2 regions of the Lactobacillus sp. HMSC08B12 genome follow, and region 2 is predicted to be linked to the other one. Evidence: riboswitches for the same ligand, from Rfam matches in the RefSeq annotation. Region 2 holds a riboswitch; the other holds the start of a gene.

Region 1 (9,696 bases), on a different contig from region 2:
TCCCGGAACCGGATCAACTACCACCTCCACCGGAAGATCGTGGTCATCGACGGGGTTACCTCCTGGACCGGAGGCTTCAATGTCGGCGACCAGTACCTGGGCAGGAAGAAAAAATTCGGCTACTGGCGGGACACCCACCTCCGCCTGGTCGGGTCAGCCTCCCTGCTTTTGCAGGAAAGATTCGTGATGGACTGGAACGCTTCCGCCGTCAAGGAAGAAGAACTGATCAGCTTTGACGAAAAGCTCTTTCCTGACCTGGATGAAAACGACATCTCCAAGGGCGACATGGCCGTACAGGTTGTTTCTGACGGCCCCGACAACGACGAGCCTTACATGCGAAACGGCCTAGTCCGCTTGATGATGCTAGCCAGAAAGCGGGTCTGGATCCAGACTCCTTACTTGATTCCAGATGAGGCCATGATTGCCGCCTGGCAGATCCTGGCCAGCTCGGGAGTTGACCTGCGGATCATGATCCCCTGCATGCCGGACCACCCCTTCATCTACCGGGCAACCCAGTGGTACGCCAACCAGCTGGTCAAGATCGGGGTCAAGGTCTACACCTACAACAACGGCTTCATGCACGCCAAGACCATTATCGTCGACGACAAGTACGCGACTGTCGGCAGCGTCAACCAGGACTACCGGTCTTATGACTTGAACTTTGAAGATAATGTCTTCGTCTACGACCGGGCCTTTAACAAGGAGATGTCCGACCAGTTTGAAAAGGACATGGAGCAGTCGACCCTCCTCACGCCGGAGATGATCAAGAAGCAGTCCCACTGGCTGCGGTTCCTGCAGAACTTCTCCCGCCTCCTGTCCCCGATTTTGTAAAAAAGAACAAGAGAAAATAAAACAAGAAAACAGAAATTTAGAGCAGATAAAAATGGGTTAGTCACTCGACTAACCCATTTTTCTTACGTCAATATTTACCCCGCGTTCCAGGCGCTGCATCAAGAAAGAGACCACATCGCTGGCCTGCTTGTTGAAGCGGAGGTAGTAGATTTGGTGGCGGCTGGTTTCCAGGGCCGCGATCGACAGGTCGCCCACTTCCGGCGGCGCCGCGGTCAGGATCACCTGGCTGATTTCGCTGTATTTCAAAGTCCGGCGGAAGTAGCCGCTCAAAACCACCCGCTTGTCAGCAAAGCCCGACGTGGCTTCCAGGATCCCCGTCAAAATGAAGAGGGCTAGGAAGACGATGAAGCCGGGAGTTCCCAGGTCCAGGTAGCCCCAGCTGGCCCCCAGCCAGACCAATAGGATTGGCATGACCACCGCCGTCATCCGCCAGCGGGCCCGCAGGATCACCGTGGCCTGGCTGTACCAGCTGTAGCCGGCATAGGCCGCCAGCACGGTGTCGGCGACCAAGTAAAATAACGTGTCCATGGATTACCTCAAATATAATATCTTCTGCAACTAGTAGCTTAATTATAGCAAACCAAGCGCTTATAATGAAATCAAAAGGTATCAGCCGTTTTTTAAGAAAGAGGCAAAAAATGGACCAAGCAAAACTTGCGGAATTTAAAGCAGACTTAAAAAAGGCCAAGCACCCTGTCTTTTTGACCGGGGCAGGCGTGTCAACCCACTCCGGCATCCCCGACTACCGGTCTAAGACTGGCATCTACAACGGGGTCAGCGAGCCCCCGGAAGTCATCTTGAGCGAGGAGACCCTTTATGACCGGCCTCAGCTTTTTTATGACTTCGTCATGCAAAACATGTACTTCCCGGACGCCAAGCCAAATATGATCCACGAAAAGATCGCGACCATCTGCAATGAAAAAGGGGCCCTCATCACCCAGAACATCGACACCCTGGACCGGCAGGCCGGCAACCAGCACGTGACCGAATTTCACGGCAACCTCTACGACATCTACTGCTCCAAGTGCAAGCAAAAGGTCAGCTATGAGGACTACGCCAAGGGCTACAAGCACGAGTGCGGCGGGATCATCCGGCCCGGCATCGTCCTTTACGGGGAAGGCATCAACCCGGCCAATGTCAACCAGTCCATCCTGGAAATGCGGCAAAGCGACCTGGTCGTGATCGTCGGCACCAGCTTCGTTGTCTACCCCTTCGCCGGTCTCTTAGGCTACGCGGCAAAAGACGCCAAAATCTGGGCCGTCAACTTGACTGAGATCCCGGCACAAGGGATCAAGCAGCTGACCGGTGACGCCTTGGAGGTCTTTAAGCAAGTTTAGCCAGAGCTTCCTCAGCTGCCTCCTTTAAAACTACGGCCTGGTTGTGTTCTTCATCTTTAGCCCCGTACAAAAAGAGGACGTCCCCTTTTTGCAAAAGCTCTTGCAAATGCTCCACGAAAGGCGGCCATTCCGGATTGTCTGCCAATTCTTCCAGGTAATCTTGGCGGAAGTCCGGGTACCGGGCCGGGTCATGCTTAAACCAGGTCCGCAAGTCCCGGCTGGGAGCCAGCTCTTTCTTCCACTCGTCTAAATTGGCGGCTTCTTTTTTGATTCCCCGGGGCCAGAGCCGGTCGACTAAGATCCGGTAGCCGGCGGGCTGGTCTTTGGCGTAGATACGGACAGTTTTGATCGTTGACATAGGCGCACGCTTTCTCTTAAAAACAGTTTTTATTACAGCTTTTACTACATTCCCTATTTTAGTTAGAAAGATTAATTAAGCAATGGACTACAGGAATTTTTTCACCGGCCGGCCCACCAGCGAGATATGCCGGGATTTGATCGGCCGCCCCTTTTATTATCAAGCCGGCGGGAAAAAAATTGGCGGCTATATCGTTGAGGCCGAAGCCTACCTGGGCATATACGACCGGGCCGCCCACTCCTACGGGGGCAGAAGAAGCCAGGCTAACGAGGGCCTGTGGCGGGCCGGCGGGACCATCTACATCTACTCCCAGCGGCAGTACGTCTTTTTTGACATCGCCTGCCAGGAAGAAGGCAACCCCCAAGGGGTCTTAATTCGGGCCATTGAGCCGGTCTGGGGCCTAGACCAAATGCTTAAAAACCGGGGCGGCAAAGACGGGGTCCTTTTGACCAATGGACCGGCCAAATTAATGCAGGCCATGGGGATCAAGTCAAGAAACTGGGACCTGGCCCCTTTGGCGGACTCCCCTTTCGTTATTGACTTGACTGAGAAAAAGCCGGCTAAAGAAATCATTGCTTCGCCCAGAATCGGGATCGTCCAGGCTGACCCGGCCTGGGCCCAGGCGCCTCTGCGCTATTATGTGGCCGGCAACCCCTACGTCTCTGGCATGAAGAAACGGGACTGGGCGGATGATCACGGCTGGATGTAAATAAGAAAAGGGCAATCACAAAAATTCAGAAAACTAATTTTTTCTTGACTTTTTCTTAAAAGTAATTTAGCCTAAATGTAGTTGAAAATTATCCAATACAATAGAGGTCGCGATCGTTCACAAACACAAGGGGAGCTCACTGACAGTGTTGAGCCTTGTTATTAAGGGATATCGCCGAAATCAGCAGTGGGGTCGTGCGCGCTGTTGGTTGGGCTGCAGGAGAAGATTCTGCAGACTGTCCTAGTTTTCTAGGGAGCGCTATAATTTTTGGTATTCATACTGAATTTTACAGAATCAAAGCAAGCCTCATTGTATACCGCAGTGGGGCTTTTTTGCCGCTTTTTATTGTATTTCATAACTACTAAAAACATATCGGAGGTTTATTCAGATGAAGAAGCACAGCAGCTGGATTAGCGCCTTAATGGCGGCGGTCATGACGCTTGTCTTAGCTGTCAGTTGGAGCCAGCTGGCGCAAGCCAGCGGCACCTTGAAGATTGGTATGGAAGCCAACTACGCTCCATACAACTGGACCCAGACCACGTCCGCCAATGGCGCGGTCAAGATCGACGGGACCAGCTCTTACGCCAATGGTTACGACGTCAAGATCGCCAAGATCATCGCTAAGAAGCTGGGCAAGAAGGTTATCGTGGAAAAGACCCAATGGGACGGGCTTTTGCCAGCCCTGACCAGTGGCAAGATCGACTTGATCATTGCCGGGATGAGCCCGACGGCGGAAAGACGGAAGGCCATCAACTTTACCAGCCCATACCGGACCACCAACTTCGTGGTTATCGTCAACAAGCAGAGCAAGTACGCCAAGGCCAAGTACCTAACTAACTTCAAGGGGGCCAAGCTGACTGCCCAGCAAGGGACCCTGCACTACGACCTGATCAAGCAGCTGCCAGGGGCCAAGCGGGAACCAGCCTCCAAGGACTTTGCCGCCATGCGGGAATCCCTGGAAGCCGGCACGATCGACGGCTACGTGGCTGAAGACACGGAACTGACTTCCTTCCAGATGATGGACTCCAACATTACCGGGGTCAACCTGTCTAAGATGAAGGGCTTCAAGGTCTCCTCTTCTGACGCGGAAGTTTCCATCGGGGTTAAGAAAGGCAACGACCAGCTGCTCAGCCAGGTTAACAAGGTTTTGGCCGGCATTTCCACTTCAGAAAGAAACAAGCTGATGAAGGAAGCCGTGCAGCAGCAGCCGCAGACCAGCACCAAGAAGGAAAACTGGCTGGTTTCCATGCTGAAGAACTACGGGCAGATGATCCTGGAAGGGATCGGGATGACTCTCTTGATCTCCCTGGTCGGCACCATCGCCGGTTTCTTCATCGGTTTGCTGGTCGGCATCGTCCGGACTATTCCAGAACCAAAGAACAAGTTCAAAAAGGGCCTGTTAGCCTTCTGCAAGTGGCTCTTATCCGTCTACGTTGAAGTCTTCCGTGGCACGCCAATGATGGTACAAGCCGCGGTTATCTACTACGGGATCGCCCAGTTCTGGCACATCAACCTGAACAGAATGGTTGCCGCTTTGATCATCGTCTCCATCAACACCGGGGCCTACCTGGCCGAAGTTATCCGCGGGGGGATCATCTCCACGCCGAAGGGGCAGTTTGAAGCCGCCAGTGCTTTGGGGATGACCCACAACCAGAGAATGTGGCACATCATCCTGCCACAGGCTATCCGGAACTGCCTGCCGTCAATCACCAACGAATTTATCGTCAACATCAAAGACACTTCCGTATTGAGCATCATCTCAGTATCAGAACTGTTCTTCGTTGGTTCAACGATTGCCAGCCAGAGCTTCCAGTTCTTCCAAACCTACCTGGTCATCTCGGTCATCTACCTCTTCTTGACCTTTACGATCACCCGGATCTTCAACTTGATTGAAAAGCACATCGAAGGTCCTGAAAACTACAACATGATGGCCAACCAAGTTCAAGTCGGCAAGCAGGAAGGAGACAAGTAAAAAATGGCTGATTACAAGGATAATGAAATTATTTTAAACGTTCAGCACCTGCAAAAGGCTTACGGTGAACACCAAGTTTTGAAGGATATTTCCTTTGAAGTCCACAAGGGCAAGGTTATGACGGTCATCGGTCCTTCCGGTGGTGGTAAGTCAACCATGCTCCGCTGCATCAACTTGCTGGAAGATACAACTGGCGGGGAAATTCTTTTCCATGACCAGAACATCCTGGATGAAAAATACAACATCCCCCGCTACCGGTCCAAGGTCGGCATGGTTTTCCAGCAGTTTGAGCTTTTTGAAAACAAGAACGTCTTGCAAAACTGCATGATCGGCCAGGAACTGGTTCTGAAGCGGTCAAAGGCAGAAGCCAAGAAGATTGCCCTGGAGAACCTGAAGACCGTTGGGATGGATCCCTACGTCGACGCTAAGCCCCGTCAATTGTCCGGTGGGCAGAAGCAGAGAGTAGCGATTGCCAGAGCCATCTCCATGAACCCGGAAATCCTCCTCTTTGACGAACCGACCAGTGCCCTTGACCCAGAAATGGTCGGGGAAGTTTTGGAAACCATGAAGAAGCTGGCCAAGACTGGTTTGACCATGATCGTGGTTACCCACGAAATGGCCTTCGCCAAGGAAGTTTCCGACCAGGTCCTCTTCATGAGCGACGGTTACGTGGCTGAGCAAGGCAGCCCGGATGAAATCTTCAACCATCCGCAAAGCGAAAAGACCCAAAAGTTCTTAGCCAACTTCCGTGGCCCGCAAATTTAATTACACGCAAAAAGCAGCCTCACGGCTGCTTTTTTCTGTTTGCGATTTAGTTTTTTCCCCCGCGATTAGTAAATTTTTCCGTCAAGGCAAAAGCAAAAATAACTACGATAAACAGCATGAACAGGTCAAAAATAATTGTCCATGTTTGCTGACTATCGTAAACCTGCATAGTCAGTGACGAGGCCAAGCCCAGGCAAGCTAACTCATTAATGATCAGCTGCAAAAACCAGACAACCTTCTGCCAAGCTTGTTTTACCTTGTCTTGCTTGAATTCAAAGAAGTAAGTCCTAAGAGTGGCGACCACGATCATCACTAGCAAAAGCAGGTAGGCCAGGAAGAGCGGCCAGGAAACACTTTTGGCCACCCGGTCCATGAAGCCCAAAAAGCCATTGGCTGGTCCGGACAAGCGCCACTTGGGAGAATTGTCTACAATCAAGCGCAAAGGCTAGGTAGCAAAATAGCCATTAGCAATCAGCTGTAAAACAAAAACAATTTTCTTTTTAATTCTTCCCGCCTCATAAAAATCAGCAATTTTTTATTTTCAAAACAATTATATACACAAAAACTTGTTAAAGACTACACATTTTTTCTAAATAAAGCGATTATAAATAAAATAGTACACCTTTAATTATAGCCAGGCAAAAGAAGACAGCGCCAGCTGGCTGGCTGACGCTGCTTAAACTGTTTGATATCGATGGGAAATTTTTAGCCTAAAACGCGAACGGCAAAGCTTGGCGTGTATGATGACACGCTGCCAGTCATCACGTTTTGGCCTGGGGCTGGAGCCATGACGTATTGGCCGCCGCCCAAGGCGATGGCTACGTGGTAGGCTGAGCCGTATGAACCCCAGAAGTAGAGGTCACCAGCTTGGGCGCTGGCCACGCTGATCTTAGTGCCGGCGTATTGCTGGGTGTAAGTAGTCCGGCCCAGGTTGATGCCGAAGTGGCTGTAAACGTATTGTACCAAGCCGGAGCAGTCAAAGCCGCTTGGCGTGGTCCCGCCCCAAACGTAAGGCACGCCCAGGAAGGTCAACGCGTATGAAGTAATCGCGCTGCCACTGGCTGAGGCAGTTGTAGTTGCAGTTGAGGTTGAAGCAGTTGGTGCCTGGCTGACTGCTTGACTGCTGCTTGCTGCAGTGTTAGTGCTTGAAGTAGTGTTAGCATTTGATGCTGCAGTATTAGTGTTGGTCGTAGTGGACGCACTGCTGTTAGATGCAGTTGACTGGCTTTGAGTGTTGGCACTAGTGCTGGTGTTGGAATTGCTGCTAGTGTTAGTAGTAGTGCTCTTCTTGGCCTTTGGCGCTTGGCTGGAAGCAGTCGTGCTGGTTGATGAAGCAGTGTTAGTGCTTGCTGCAGTTGAGCTTGAGCCAGTAGTTACGCCGTTTACCCCGTAAGCAGTCATGCCAGCCCGCAAGTTTAAACTTTGGCCGATCAAGATGGTGCTGCTTGACAAGTTGTTGGCCTTCATCAAAGTACTTACTGAAACGCCGTACTTCTTAGCCAAACTCCACAAAGTGTCACCCTTTACGACCGTGTGGGTCGTTGAAGTAGTGTCAACGGTACTGGTTGAAGTGCTAGTCTTAGCAGTCTTGGTTGCCTTGTTTGACTTAGTTGGGATTTGCAGCTTCTGGCCCACGTAGATCAAGTGGCCGGAAACGCCGTTAGCCTTCTTCAAGTCACTTACTGAAACGCCGTACTTCTTTGACAGGCCCCACAGGGTATCGTTCTTAACAACAGTGTAGCTGTCAGCCAAAGCGCTGGCCCCAGTAGTTAAAAGGGCGCCAGATGCACTCAGAGTTGCCAAAGCAGTCATCAACAGGTTCTTTTTCTTCATGAAACGTCTTTTCTCCTTTAACATGTGGTTTGATTTGATAACAATCTATAGTATAACTTTCAATTGTTACAGGAATGTATCGGTCTGATTACAAAACGAAAAAGCGCTGCAAGTTGTTCTGTAGCGCTTTTTAAAGCTTTTTAAGCCTGTACATTCTGGAGACTTTTTCTGTAAAAAGTTTCCTGGTCTAACTTTTAATACTCGCTCCATAAGCTTTAAATTATCAAAGCTAGATGATTTCCTTGTCCTGCTGGGCCAGGTAGAGCTTCCAGCCCAACTTGAAGTGGTCCTCGCGCAAGCGGCGGGCCGCATCATAGTCACTCTCTAAACTGTCGATGGCATCCCGCAGGCGCTTGTTTTCCTTGCGGATGGCGGCCAGTTCCGGGTCATTCACCACGCCCTTTAAATGAACCTTGGCGGCCAGCATGTTCCGCCGGTCTTGGAATTCTTTTTCTAAGGGGCCCAGGGCGTTCTCGTACTTGACCAGCTTTTTGTTTAAAGGCTGCAATTCCTCGTTGAGCTTGACGAAAAGGTCATAAGGCATATTAGACTTGATCCGGTTACACTCGCTGCAGGACAAAATCAGATTGTCCAGGCTGTTATCGTGCGAGACGGAGACCGGGTCCTTGTGGTCCACGCTCCGCCCCCGCCGGCCGCAGTACTGGCAGCGGTACTTGTACTTGGCCCGGATCCGCTCCCGGTCGATATAGTCAACCTCGTTTAACTGAAAGTCAACGCTGAGGCCTAAGGCCTGGAGTTTTTCCGCGAAAGGGAGTTTTCCTGGCAAAAAGAAGCTGGGATCATCCTCAGCCTTGATCACGGCCTGGTTGAAGTCTGCTCTGGGCAGCTGCTGCCTGGCCAGGACATTTCCATCATAGTCCTGCATGAGGGCCTCGTAGGACCGGCGGATTTTTAAGTCCGGCAGGGAAAAGTCCCCGCTTGCTTCCCCGTCCTTGCCCGCAAAGGCATAAAGGAGGTTGGCCGCGAACAGCTTGACCACGGGATTGGGGTAAGCTGCCGGATCCAGCCCCCGCTGCCGGCAGATGTCACACAGGCTGGCCAGGCGGTCATTGACCAGACCGGGCAGCTTGAAATGCAGGGATTCCAGTCTTAAACCGCAGCTGCTGCACTGAAACTTCATTTTTACCTCCTTGTTTTCTTTCTTACTCGTCTCTTAGCTTTTTCCTAATCATAAGGCAAAAAGCAAGCGAAAAAAAGACCCTGGCCAAAAGCCAGAGTCTTTATTGTCTGTTTAAAAACAAATTACTTGTTTTCGTCCTTAGCTGCTTGGTTCAGGAAGCTGATTATAGCAGCGGCGTGAGCAACGCGTTCCTTAGCGTTAGAAGCGTTACGTGGACGACGGTGTGGGTTGATACCCTTGTGGATATTTCTTGACATGTCTCTTCATCCTTTCATCGATTTTCGAAAATCAGTAGTCATTATACCCCTCTTTCCCCATGTTAGGCAAGCCTTTTCGGCATTTCTTTGCCCCTCCAGCCCCTTTTTAGCTAAAAGAAAGGGCAAATATCTTCCGTCAGAAATGTTAAATGGATTTAGCAAAATGTCCAAGGGGGGATTTTTGCCAATTTGTCACTTCTGTTTTTCACTTCCGGCAGCGCTTACATTATTTCAGAAATCAAAAGCAGGCTTTTGACTTTTTTGTGGCCGTGTAAAAAGTCGACACGTTTTAATCGCTTAAAAAAGGTAGCAAAGTCTGTTTTTTGTCTTCCGGAATAAATCCCTTATTTTAGCTATATAAACCGCTTTCTAAAGTCTTTCCTATTTTTTCAGCAAGCTAAAAAAGTCAGATTTTTGACCTGCCGCGTTTCGCCAATATCTTTTCAATAACATTTGTTCGTTAATTTTGGAC
Region 2 (9,696 bases):
CTTCTTTGATAAAGGCGATGAGGTGGGGATTAGGCACGGCCAGAGCACTAAAACGCCAGCCTGGGACCAGTTCTGGTACCAGAGTGTCCAGCAGGCGGTTATGTCCCAAATTGTCAAAAGGCAAAGATTCTTTATTGAAGCGGATAGGGGAGATTTCTACCCCGAAAGCCGGCACTCCTTCTGCAAAGTCATCAGCTTGCCGGACGGCCAGGTCAGCGTACATGGTTTCCACCTTAAACTGGCTTTCTCCGGTCTTTTCGTGCAAGTAGCGGGCAACTGTTCTAAGACCATTGCCGCACATTGAGGCTTCACTGCCGTCAGCGTTGATAACCCGCATCTTGCCTAAAACGCCTGGGTGGCTTGATTCCTCAACTGACAGGATGCCGTCAGCTCCGCCAAGCAGGCCAGTCTTGTGATCAGTAAGTGTCTGGGTCAATTGCCGCAGTTCATTATCAGTCAGCGGATTTTCCAGTTCAGTTTGGTCCAGAATGAAGAAGGAATTCTGTGAGCCGTGGACTTTCAATAATTTAGTCATCTTATTCTCCTTGTGCTTCTTGCTTGAAAAAGTAGTCGTAAATCGCGGCTACCGCCCGGTCGGCATCTTTAGCTGCCGTGCCCAGCATGATAGAAATTTCGGAAGCCCCTTGGTTGACCATCCGGAGAGAAATACCCTCTCTGGCTACAGGGGTGGCAATATCCCGGATGACCCCGATCCGGTCCCTCATCCCTTCACCGACCAGCATGATAATCGCGTAATCGCTGATCCATTCCAAGTGGTCAGGACTGACTTCATTTTGAATTTCATTGCAGATCTGGTCGATCAATTCATCGTTTAACGTGTCCCGGTCAAAGATCAAAGTCAAGTCGTCAATCCCGGTTGGCATGTGTTCATAGGACAGTTTGTACTTGTTTAAGATTTGCAGGATGCGGAGGGTAAAGCCAACTTCCTTGTTGAGCAGGTACTTGTGCAGGTAGAGGGCACCAAAGTGCTTGCCGCTGGCGATCCCGGTAATGACGGTTTCAGGCTTGAAGCCTTTTTCCGGTACGATCATGGTCCCGCGCTTTTCCGGGTGCTGGGTATTCTTCACATTGATTGGAATCTGCCCTTGAATGGCTGGGATCAAGGCTTCATCGTGGAAGACAGAGAAACCAGCATAAGACAATTCCCGCATTTCCCGGTAGGTCATCGTGTGGATCGGCTGTGGCTGGTCAACAACCTTCGGGTTAGCGGAGAAAATAGCATCGACATCAGTAAAGTTTTCATATAAGTCAGCGTGGAAACCTCTGGCCAAAATCGCCCCGGTAATGTCTGAACCACCTCTTGAGAAGGTAGCAATATGGCCAGCCAGAGTATAGCCGTAAAAGCCTGGGAAAATCAGCTTTTCGTCAGCGTCATAGGCAAAGTTTTCTAGGAGCTGGTAGCTTTCCGGGTTGACAGAGGCATTGTTTGGACTACCGGTAACGATGATCCCGGCATCTTTAGGATCAACATAGCGGGCCTTTACCCCTTGGCTTTGCAGAATCTTCGCAATCAGCTTGGCGTTAAGCCGCTCGCCGTGGGCCTTAAAGGTCGCCTGCAGATAGTTCTTGTTTGGATAGTGCTCCTTTGGCAAATTCAGCAGGATTTCTTTCAAGGGCAAGATTTCTTCGAGCGGCAAGTTAAAGTACTCGCCGATTTCAACGTAGCGCTGGAAGATCCGGTCAGCAACTTCAAGCCCGTTTCTGCCATGGTTGATTTCATGGGCGTACTTGATCAAAAGGTCAGTGACCTTGATGTCATCGTCAAAGCGTTTGCCTGGGGCAGACGTAACGACAACTTGTCTTTCAGCTTCAGCGGTAATAATCTTCAAAGCATTTTCTACAGCAGGGCCGCTAGCCAGGGAACTGCCACCAAACTTAACAACTTTCATGGGCTACTCTCTTTCGTGTTTGTCTTTAATCATAATTTAAGTTTAATCAGAATGGACTTTACCATTTTTCTCTGGAAAATGCAAAGAAAGATTCTGAAAAATCATGATAATCGCCTTCTAAACATTGTGATACCAGTGCTTGAGGAAGCTTGAAATAAAAAAATGCAAATAAAAAGCTGAAAAGGTGTTGACAAGATGAGGCCAATATTATAAACTGACTACAAATTGAAGAGGCGCAACCGACAAGAGTAAGGCAAGGGAGCCAGCCAGGCGGAGAACTTGCAAGAAAGGGGAGGTTGCCGAAGCGTCCGTTTTGGCAAGGCGGATTGGCTGGGCTATGGCTTAAGAGGCCATGGACTGTCGCAGGGAAGGTACCTGCGTTGCGCTTGCAATTTGACGAGAGAATTTGATTTTGAATTTTTCGGGCTCCAGATTGTTAAGGCAATCTGGAGCTTTTTCTTTGCCTCTTCGAAGTAACAGAAACAGATGCAGATTAGAAAGAGAAAGATATTATGGCAGAATTAGACGCGCAAAGCATTATCAACTACATTGGTTCAGCACCAAAGAAGACCCCGGTTAAGGTTTACTTGCGAGGCGCCGGCCTTGATCAAGTCACTTTCCCAGATGGCACGGATCCTTTTGTCAGCGGTCAAGCCGGCGTAGTCTTCGGCGACTGGCAAGATCTCAAGCCGTTTTTAGCAGAACACGAAGCTGACTTTGAATCTGTCCGCGTGGAAAACACGGCCCGCAATTCAGCTGTTCCTTTGCTGGACCTTAAGGAAATCAATGCCCGGATCGAACCAGGCGCTATTATCCGTGACCAGGTCTTGATCGGTGATAACGCGGTTATCATGATGGGGGCGGTAATTAACATTGGCGCGGAAATCGGTGCCGGCTCAATGATCGACATGGGCGCGATCTTAGGCGGCCGGGCGATCGTCGGCAAGAACTGCCACATCGGTGCCGGTACGGTCTTAGCCGGGGTGGTTGAACCAGCTTCTGCCTTGCCGGTCCGCGTTGACGATGACGTTCTGATCGGTGCCAACGCGGTTGTCCTGGAAGGCGTCCACGTCGGTCAAGGTGCAGTTGTAGCAGCGGGTGCGGTTGTGACCAAGGATGTGGCTCCGCACACGGTGGTTGCCGGCGTTCCAGCCAAGGTAATCAAGGAAGTCGACGCCAAGACAGAAAGCAAGACCGGCCTGGAAGAAGACCTGCGTAAGCTGTAAAGAGTCAAGTTAAAGTAAACAAAACAGACATAAGTTAGTCCACATTAAGGAAGTTTTTCAATGGCAGTATTGACCGAAGCCGAGTTGCTTCAAATCCGGCGCCAACTCCACCAGATCCCGGAATTGGCTTTAAAAGAATATCAAACCCATGCTTATCTCTTGGATGTGATCAAGCAGATGAAGCAAGACTACCTGGAAATCAGGGAGCCAGCAGAATTGCCAACCGCGCTCCTGGTTCTGGTCAAGGGGTCAAAGGCTAAACGGACCATCGGCTACCGGGCGGATATTGATGCTTTGCCGGTAACTGAAGCAACCGGCCTGCCATATGCTTCCAAGCACCAAGGCGTGATGCATGCCTGCGGGCACGACATCCATATGACTGTTGCTTTGGGTGTTCTCAGCTACTTTAGCGAGCACCAGCCAACTGACAACCTCCTGTTCTTCTTCCAGCCGGCTGAAGAAAGCGAGAGCGGCGGCATGAAGGCCTACCAGCTGGGACTTTTCACCGGTAAGTGGCATGTTGATGAATTCTACGGCCTGCATGATAACCCAAGTCTGCCGGCTGGGGCGATTGGCTGCCGGAACGGCACCTTGTTTGCCGGAACGACTGAAGTCAACATTGATATTCAAGGCAAGGGCGGGCACGCTGCCTTCCCGCAATTGTCAAATGACGCGGTTGTCGCGGCAGCAGCCTTGATTATGCAGGTCCAGACCATCATTTCCAGAAATATTGATCCGGTTCAAAGCGGGGTTATCACCTTGGGCAAGTTGACTGCCGGCAAGATCAGAAACGTAATCGCTGATTCAGCCAGAATTGAAGGCACGATCCGGGGACTTACCCAAAGCATGATCGAATTGATCGACAAAAGGCTGGCCGAAGTCTGCCAGGGAATTGAGCTGAGCTTCGGCGTCAAAGTCAAGCTGGAACTCAACCAAGGCGGCTACTGGCCAGTTGAAAATAACCCGGAATTAACTGAAAACTTCATTAAATACATGAAGCAGGCTGACGGGGTTGAATATGTCGAAACGGCCCCGGCGATGACCGGAGAAGACTTCGGCTACCTCCTGGCTCAGATCCCGGGAACCATGTTCTGGCTGGGTATTGAGGACGATTCACCCCTGCACTCAGCAACATTAATCCCCCAGGAAAGTTCAATCAGCCGCGGCATTGCGGCAATTACCGGCTTTTTGGAATACCGGATGACAGAAGGCTAAGGAAACAATAGAGGCAAATACAATGAACCAAAACTTACAAAACGCGGACTTACTGACAGCAATCATTACGCCTTTTACGGAAGACGGACAGATCGACTTTGCCAGCTTGACTGAATTAACCAACAACTTGATTGACCAGGGCTGCAACGGCTTTGTGATTGGCGGGACAACTGGTGAGACGCCAACTTTGACCCATGACGAAAAGATCGCCTTGTACACCCGCTTTGGTCAGATTGTAAATGGGCGTGTACCGGTTATTGCCGGCACGGGCAGTAACAACACAGCAGAAACCATTGCTTTTACTGAAGAAGTTGCCCAGATTCCGGGCATCGACTATGCTTTGGTTGTCGTTCCGCCATACAACAAGCCAAACCAGCGGTCAATGATCGCTCACTTTACGGCAGTTGCTGACCAGGTTCACATTCCAGTAGTCATCTACAACATTCCGGGCCGGACTGGGGTTAAAATGGAAGTGTCAACTATTTTACAGCTGGCCCAGCACCCCAATATTGCCGGTATCAAGCAGTGCGCCAGCCTGGAAGAAATCGAAGAGATCGTATCCGGCCGGCCAGTAGACTTTGCCGTCTTTACCGGCGAAGATGCCCAGGCGCTGACGGCCAGAATTTTGGGCGCTGACGGGGTCATCTCAGTTGCCAGTCACCTGTACACCCCAAGAATGCGGGAAATGTACGATGAACTTTACGCGGGCAACTTTGCCTTGGCCGGCAGCCTGCAGCGCTGGCTGACCCCGCGGATGAAAGCCCTGTTCATGTTCCCGTCACCATCACCAGTTAAGGCGGCTTTAGCTGCCATGGGTTACCAAGTAGGCGGCTTACGGTTGCCGCTTGTAGCTTTGAACGATGAAGAAAAGGAAGAACTCGCCACTGCTTTGAAGCTGCCGAAGGATGCATTAGCTAGTCAGCTGACGCGTGATATGTTAGAAGGAGATTAAGATGCCAAGAATTTTATTGGCCGGTTTTGCCGGCTCAATGGGCCAGCAAGTCGTTAAATTAGTAGCAAGCCTGCCAGACTTTGAAATAACGGCCGGCCTGGCCCACCGTTTAAAGAGCAGCGATCCAGCAGACTATGGCCTGCCAGCAAGCGCTAAGTTGTACACCAGCCTGGATGAAATTCCAGCCGACGCAGCAGATATCTGGGTTGACTTTACTGTACCAGCCTCTGTCTACCAAAACGTCCGCTATGCCTTGGAAAACGGCTACCGGCCAATCGTAGGGACGACTGGCTTGACTGACCAGCAGGAAGCTGAGTTGAAGCAATTGGCCAAGGAGAAGGGAATTGGCGGCTTGATTGCTCCTAACTTTGGCATGTCAGCTGTTTTATTGATGAAGTTTGCCCAAGAAGCAGCTAAGTACTTCCCAGACGTGGAAATCATCGAAATGCACCACGAAGACAAGAAGGATGCTCCATCAGGCACGGCCTTGGCCACAGCCAAGCTGATCGCTGAAGTCCGCGAGCCTCACCGAACTGCAGCAGACACGATAGAAAGCCTGCCAGGGGCAAGAGGCGGCGATTACCAAGGCATCAAGCTGCACGCGGTTCGCTTGCCAGGCTACGTCGCTCATGAACAGGTGCTTTTTGGCGGCAAGGGGGAAGCCTTGACCATCCGGCAGGACTCCTTTGACCGGTCATCCTTCATGAGCGGGGTCAAGGTTGCCTTGGAAAAGGCAGCTGACTTAGACCAGCTCTATGTCGGCCTGGAAAACGTTTTGTAGACAGTATTCTTTGTTTTTTATAGAAAGACGATCATCATGCCAGAAACAGATCCTAACTTGCGGGATTTAGGCAACAGAAATCTTGCTAAAATCGCGCCTTCAGCCATCCGGGCTTTTGACGAAGAAATCTCCCAGATTCCGGGAATCATCAAGCTCACCTTGGGGGAACCAGACTTCGCGGTGCCAGATCATGTTAAAAGGGCCGCTATTCGGGGAATTGAAGCAGACGACTCCCACTACGGGCCATCAAAAGGGAAGCTGGCCCTGCGTGAAGCTATCAGCAAGTATCTTGCGGCAAGCAGACAGGTTGACTATGACCCGGAAACTGAAGTTATTGTCACTGACGGGGCAACTGAAGCAATTACGGCAACTTTACTGGGACTTTTAAATCCAGGTGATAAGGTTTTAGTGCCAACACCAGTCTTTTCCCTTTATTTCACCAACATTGAAATGGCAGGCGGGGAAGTGGTGATGATCGACACCTCAGATACTGGCTTTAACTTAACGCCAGAGCGGCTGGAAGCGGAGATTGAGGCGGCCGGCGACCAGGTTAAGGCAATCATGCTCAACTATCCATGCAACCCAACAGGGCGGACTTATTCCAAAGCTGAGTTAACTGCTTTAGCGGAAGTGATCAAGAAGCACCATTTGCTGGCAATCTGTGATGAAATCTACAGCGAACTGACTTACGACCAAGAACATTTCTCTTTGGCTACTTTACTGCCAGGACAGGTAATCTTGATCAGCGGCTTATCTAAGTCACATGCCATGACCGGCTACCGGCTTGGATATATCGCGGCTCCGGCAAGTTTACTGCCAAATGTGGCCAAGGCCCACAGCTTCATGGTGACCTGCGTGGACAATATCGCCCAAGACGAGGCAATTGAGGCTTTGACCAAGGGGCTTGACGATCCAAAAGAATTTAAGGCAGCCTACCAGCGCCGGCGGGACTTCATGGTTGATAATCTGACCAAGCTGGGCTTTGAAATGGCCGTGCCGCAAGGGGCATTTTACATTTTTGCCAAGATTCCGAAGAAGTTCGGCAGTGATGACTTTGCTTTCGCCAAAGATGTGGCTAAGAAAGCCAGAGTTGGTCTGATTCCAGGTAGCGTGTTTGGTAAAGGATCTGCTGGCTATGTCCGCTTTTCTTACGCGGCAGCCGATGACAAGCTGGCAGAAGTAGTCAAGCGGCTTGGTGAATACGTTGCTCAGCTCTAATATTTTTCCTAAGACAGCAGTTTGCTGTCTTTTTTCAGTTTGCTGTCTTTTTTTATGCCGAATGATATAATTTAGAAAGAATCTAAAGAATTAGTATGACAAGGAGCATATAAATAATGTCTGAATACCCACAACTTAACCTTGACCAAGCCAAGGGCCCAAAGGCAACTATCAAGACCAACCACGGCGACATCGTCATTCAGCTTTTCCCAGAAGAAGCACCAATGACTGTTGAAAACTTCGTCCGCCTGGCACAAAAGGGCTACTACGACGGCGTAACTTTCCACCGGGTGATCAGCGACTTCATGATCCAAGGCGGGGACCCGGAAGGTACTGGTGCCGGCGGTCAAAGTATCTGGGGCCACAACTTTGAAGACGAATTCTCAAACGAACTCTTCAACCTGCGCGGGGCTTTGTCAATGGCTAATGCTGGTCCAAACACCAACGGTTCACAATTCTTCATCGTGCAAAACAAGAATATGCCAAAGCGCTTCATTCAACAATTGCGCGATGCCCAATACCCAGAAGAAGTTGTCAAGGCTTACAAGCAAGGTGGTACGCCATGGCTTGACCACAGACACACTGTTTTTGGCCATGTAACTGAAGGCATGGATGTCGTTGACGAAATTGCCAAGGTAGCCAAGGACGGCAACGACAAGCCACTTGAAGACGTGGTAATCACGACTGTTGAAATTGCTGACTAAGAGTAAGTAAGAAAGGTTTGCGTGAACAAGAGTGAAGTTAAAACGGGTTTGGCTCGTTAAGTTAATATTTGTACTGGCTTTTGCCATTATTTTGGCGCCAAAGGCAAAGACTACGGCAGCTTCAGATGCTGACAAACCGTTTTACAAGAATGCCATGGTCAACACTTACGTGTATGACGAAAAAGGCAAACGGACCAAGGACAAGAAGATCCTGGCCGGTAAAGCCGTTGGCTGCTACAGCATGATTAATTATGTTGGTGACAAGCCATATATCATGATCGGCCAAAACAAGTACGTGGCATATATGAACGTGGTTGGCTTGGATTGCCGGTTGAACCATAACAGCTACATTTATTCCAGCAGTGGCAAGCGGATGAAGAGTTCCGGTGTCTTGCTGAAGAATGGCCCGGTAACTGTCTATGGCGGCAAGAAAAAGATCAATGGCAGCAAGTACTGGGCAATCGGCGTTGGCTTGTACGTTAAGGCAAGCAACGTTGAAACGCCTAAGGGCGAAGTCACTAGTGATCCAAACACGCAGAACCAAACAACTGAACCGCAAACATCTTAAACTTGAGCACTGCAAATGCAGTGCTTTTTTGTTTGGAGGGGATACGATTTCGTTTTTAGCTAATAGTTCGAATAATACATATTATGTAAAGTTTAGTAGCAAAAATCGCGAGAGAGGACGCTGCTTAGCCCCAGATGATCATTTTGCCCGGTAGTATTTAATACTGCGCTCTGATATAATTCAGATAATCTTTTTCGCAATTGCTTTTGGATTGGAGATGAGTTTATGTTTAGCTACAAGATCAACGATGAATTAGAGTTAGCCGTGCCAAGATTGACTGACGGTGAAGCTCTGTATGACTTAATTGACAGAAACCGGGACAATTTATCCTACTACTTGCCTTGGGTTGACCACGTTCATGACGTGCAAGCTGAGACTGACGCTATTAGGCGTGGTTTAGTCAGGTTTGCTGAAGGCAAAGCCTTAGACCTGCACATTTGGTATCATGGCCGTTTAGCTGGTAAAGTCAGCTTGAATTCAATTGATGCTGTGTATTCTGAGGCAGATATCGGCTACTTTTTAGGCAAAGAATTCCGCGGACGCGGAATCATGACGCTGGCTACCCGGGCTATCATCGATATCGCCTTTGAGGAATATGGCCTACACAGAATTATGCTGCAGTGCGCTGTAGACAATCTGCCAAGCAATAATGTGGCTAAACGGCTAGGGATGCGGTTTGAAGGCTGCCATAAGGGCCGGTTGATCCTTAGAGACGGCTATCATGATAGTAATGAGTACGCGGTGCTTGCTGAAGAATGGCCTAATGTGCAGGAAAAGTACTAAGCTACCCTTGCTTGAAGCTCAAAGTTTTACCACTGATTTCTTACGTGTGTTAGTTTAAAACTATAATTTTAATGACAGAAGTTCGGAATGCCCTTTTGGCTCAAGGATTTGCTTTATAGCAATTTTACTGAGTTTTTGAGCATTTTTTATTTTTCTTTTCTGCTTTTGATTTCTGTTTTATCAAGCTACAAAAAATCTGTCCGTACTACATCCTTGCAGCTAATCAGGTCCTTTCGCAGAATTTTATAGATATAATATGGCGCGAATAAGCGGTTCACTTTTGGCAAGATTACCATGTCAAGCAGACCGTCGTTGATCTTTGATTTGGGTGAAATTTGG

Evidence for each region. A riboswitch is a leader RNA that binds a small molecule or an ion and turns the genes downstream of it on or off. The one in region 2 is predicted to bind lysine.
Region 1: another riboswitch for lysine. It lies ahead of HMPREF3168_RS01415 (ABC transporter substrate-binding protein/permease); the one in region 2 lies ahead of dapD (2,3,4,5-tetrahydropyridine-2,6-dicarboxylate N-acetyltransferase).

The regions. Positions count from the first base shown of each region.
Region 1 is NZ_KV793109.1:28,102-37,797, reverse strand. It holds gene cls (cardiolipin synthase) at 1-831, shown strand, start outside; gene HMPREF3168_RS01435 (hypothetical protein) at 901-1,380, opposite strand; gene HMPREF3168_RS01430 (NAD-dependent protein deacylase) at 1,491-2,189, shown strand; gene HMPREF3168_RS01425 (DUF488 domain-containing protein) at 2,176-2,547, opposite strand; gene HMPREF3168_RS01420 (DNA-3-methyladenine glycosylase) at 2,630-3,256, shown strand; lysine riboswitch at 3,350-3,525, shown strand; gene HMPREF3168_RS01415 (ABC transporter substrate-binding protein/permease) at 3,645-5,228, shown strand; gene HMPREF3168_RS01410 (amino acid ABC transporter ATP-binding protein) at 5,232-5,993, shown strand; gene HMPREF3168_RS10560 (hypothetical protein) at 6,040-6,435, opposite strand; gene HMPREF3168_RS01400 (C40 family peptidase) at 6,699-7,826, opposite strand; gene HMPREF3168_RS01395 (HNH endonuclease) at 8,056-8,967, opposite strand; gene HMPREF3168_RS10900 (hypothetical protein) at 9,090-9,224, opposite strand.
Region 2 is NZ_KV793089.1:9,177-18,872, reverse strand. It holds gene dapF (diaminopimelate epimerase) at 1-535, opposite strand, end outside; gene HMPREF3168_RS00105 (aspartate kinase) at 537-1,910, opposite strand; lysine riboswitch at 2,131-2,307, shown strand; gene dapD (2,3,4,5-tetrahydropyridine-2,6-dicarboxylate N-acetyltransferase) at 2,423-3,136, shown strand; gene HMPREF3168_RS00095 (N-acetyldiaminopimelate deacetylase) at 3,197-4,351, shown strand; gene dapA (4-hydroxy-tetrahydrodipicolinate synthase) at 4,374-5,303, shown strand; gene dapB (4-hydroxy-tetrahydrodipicolinate reductase) at 5,305-6,084, shown strand; gene HMPREF3168_RS00080 (aminotransferase class I/II-fold pyridoxal phosphate-dependent enzyme) at 6,121-7,302, shown strand; gene HMPREF3168_RS00075 (peptidylprolyl isomerase) at 7,419-8,006, shown strand; gene HMPREF3168_RS00070 (SLAP domain-containing protein) at 8,038-8,574, shown strand; gene HMPREF3168_RS00065 (GNAT family N-acetyltransferase) at 8,800-9,357, shown strand; gene HMPREF3168_RS10540 (diacylglycerol/lipid kinase family protein) at 9,543-9,696, opposite strand, start outside.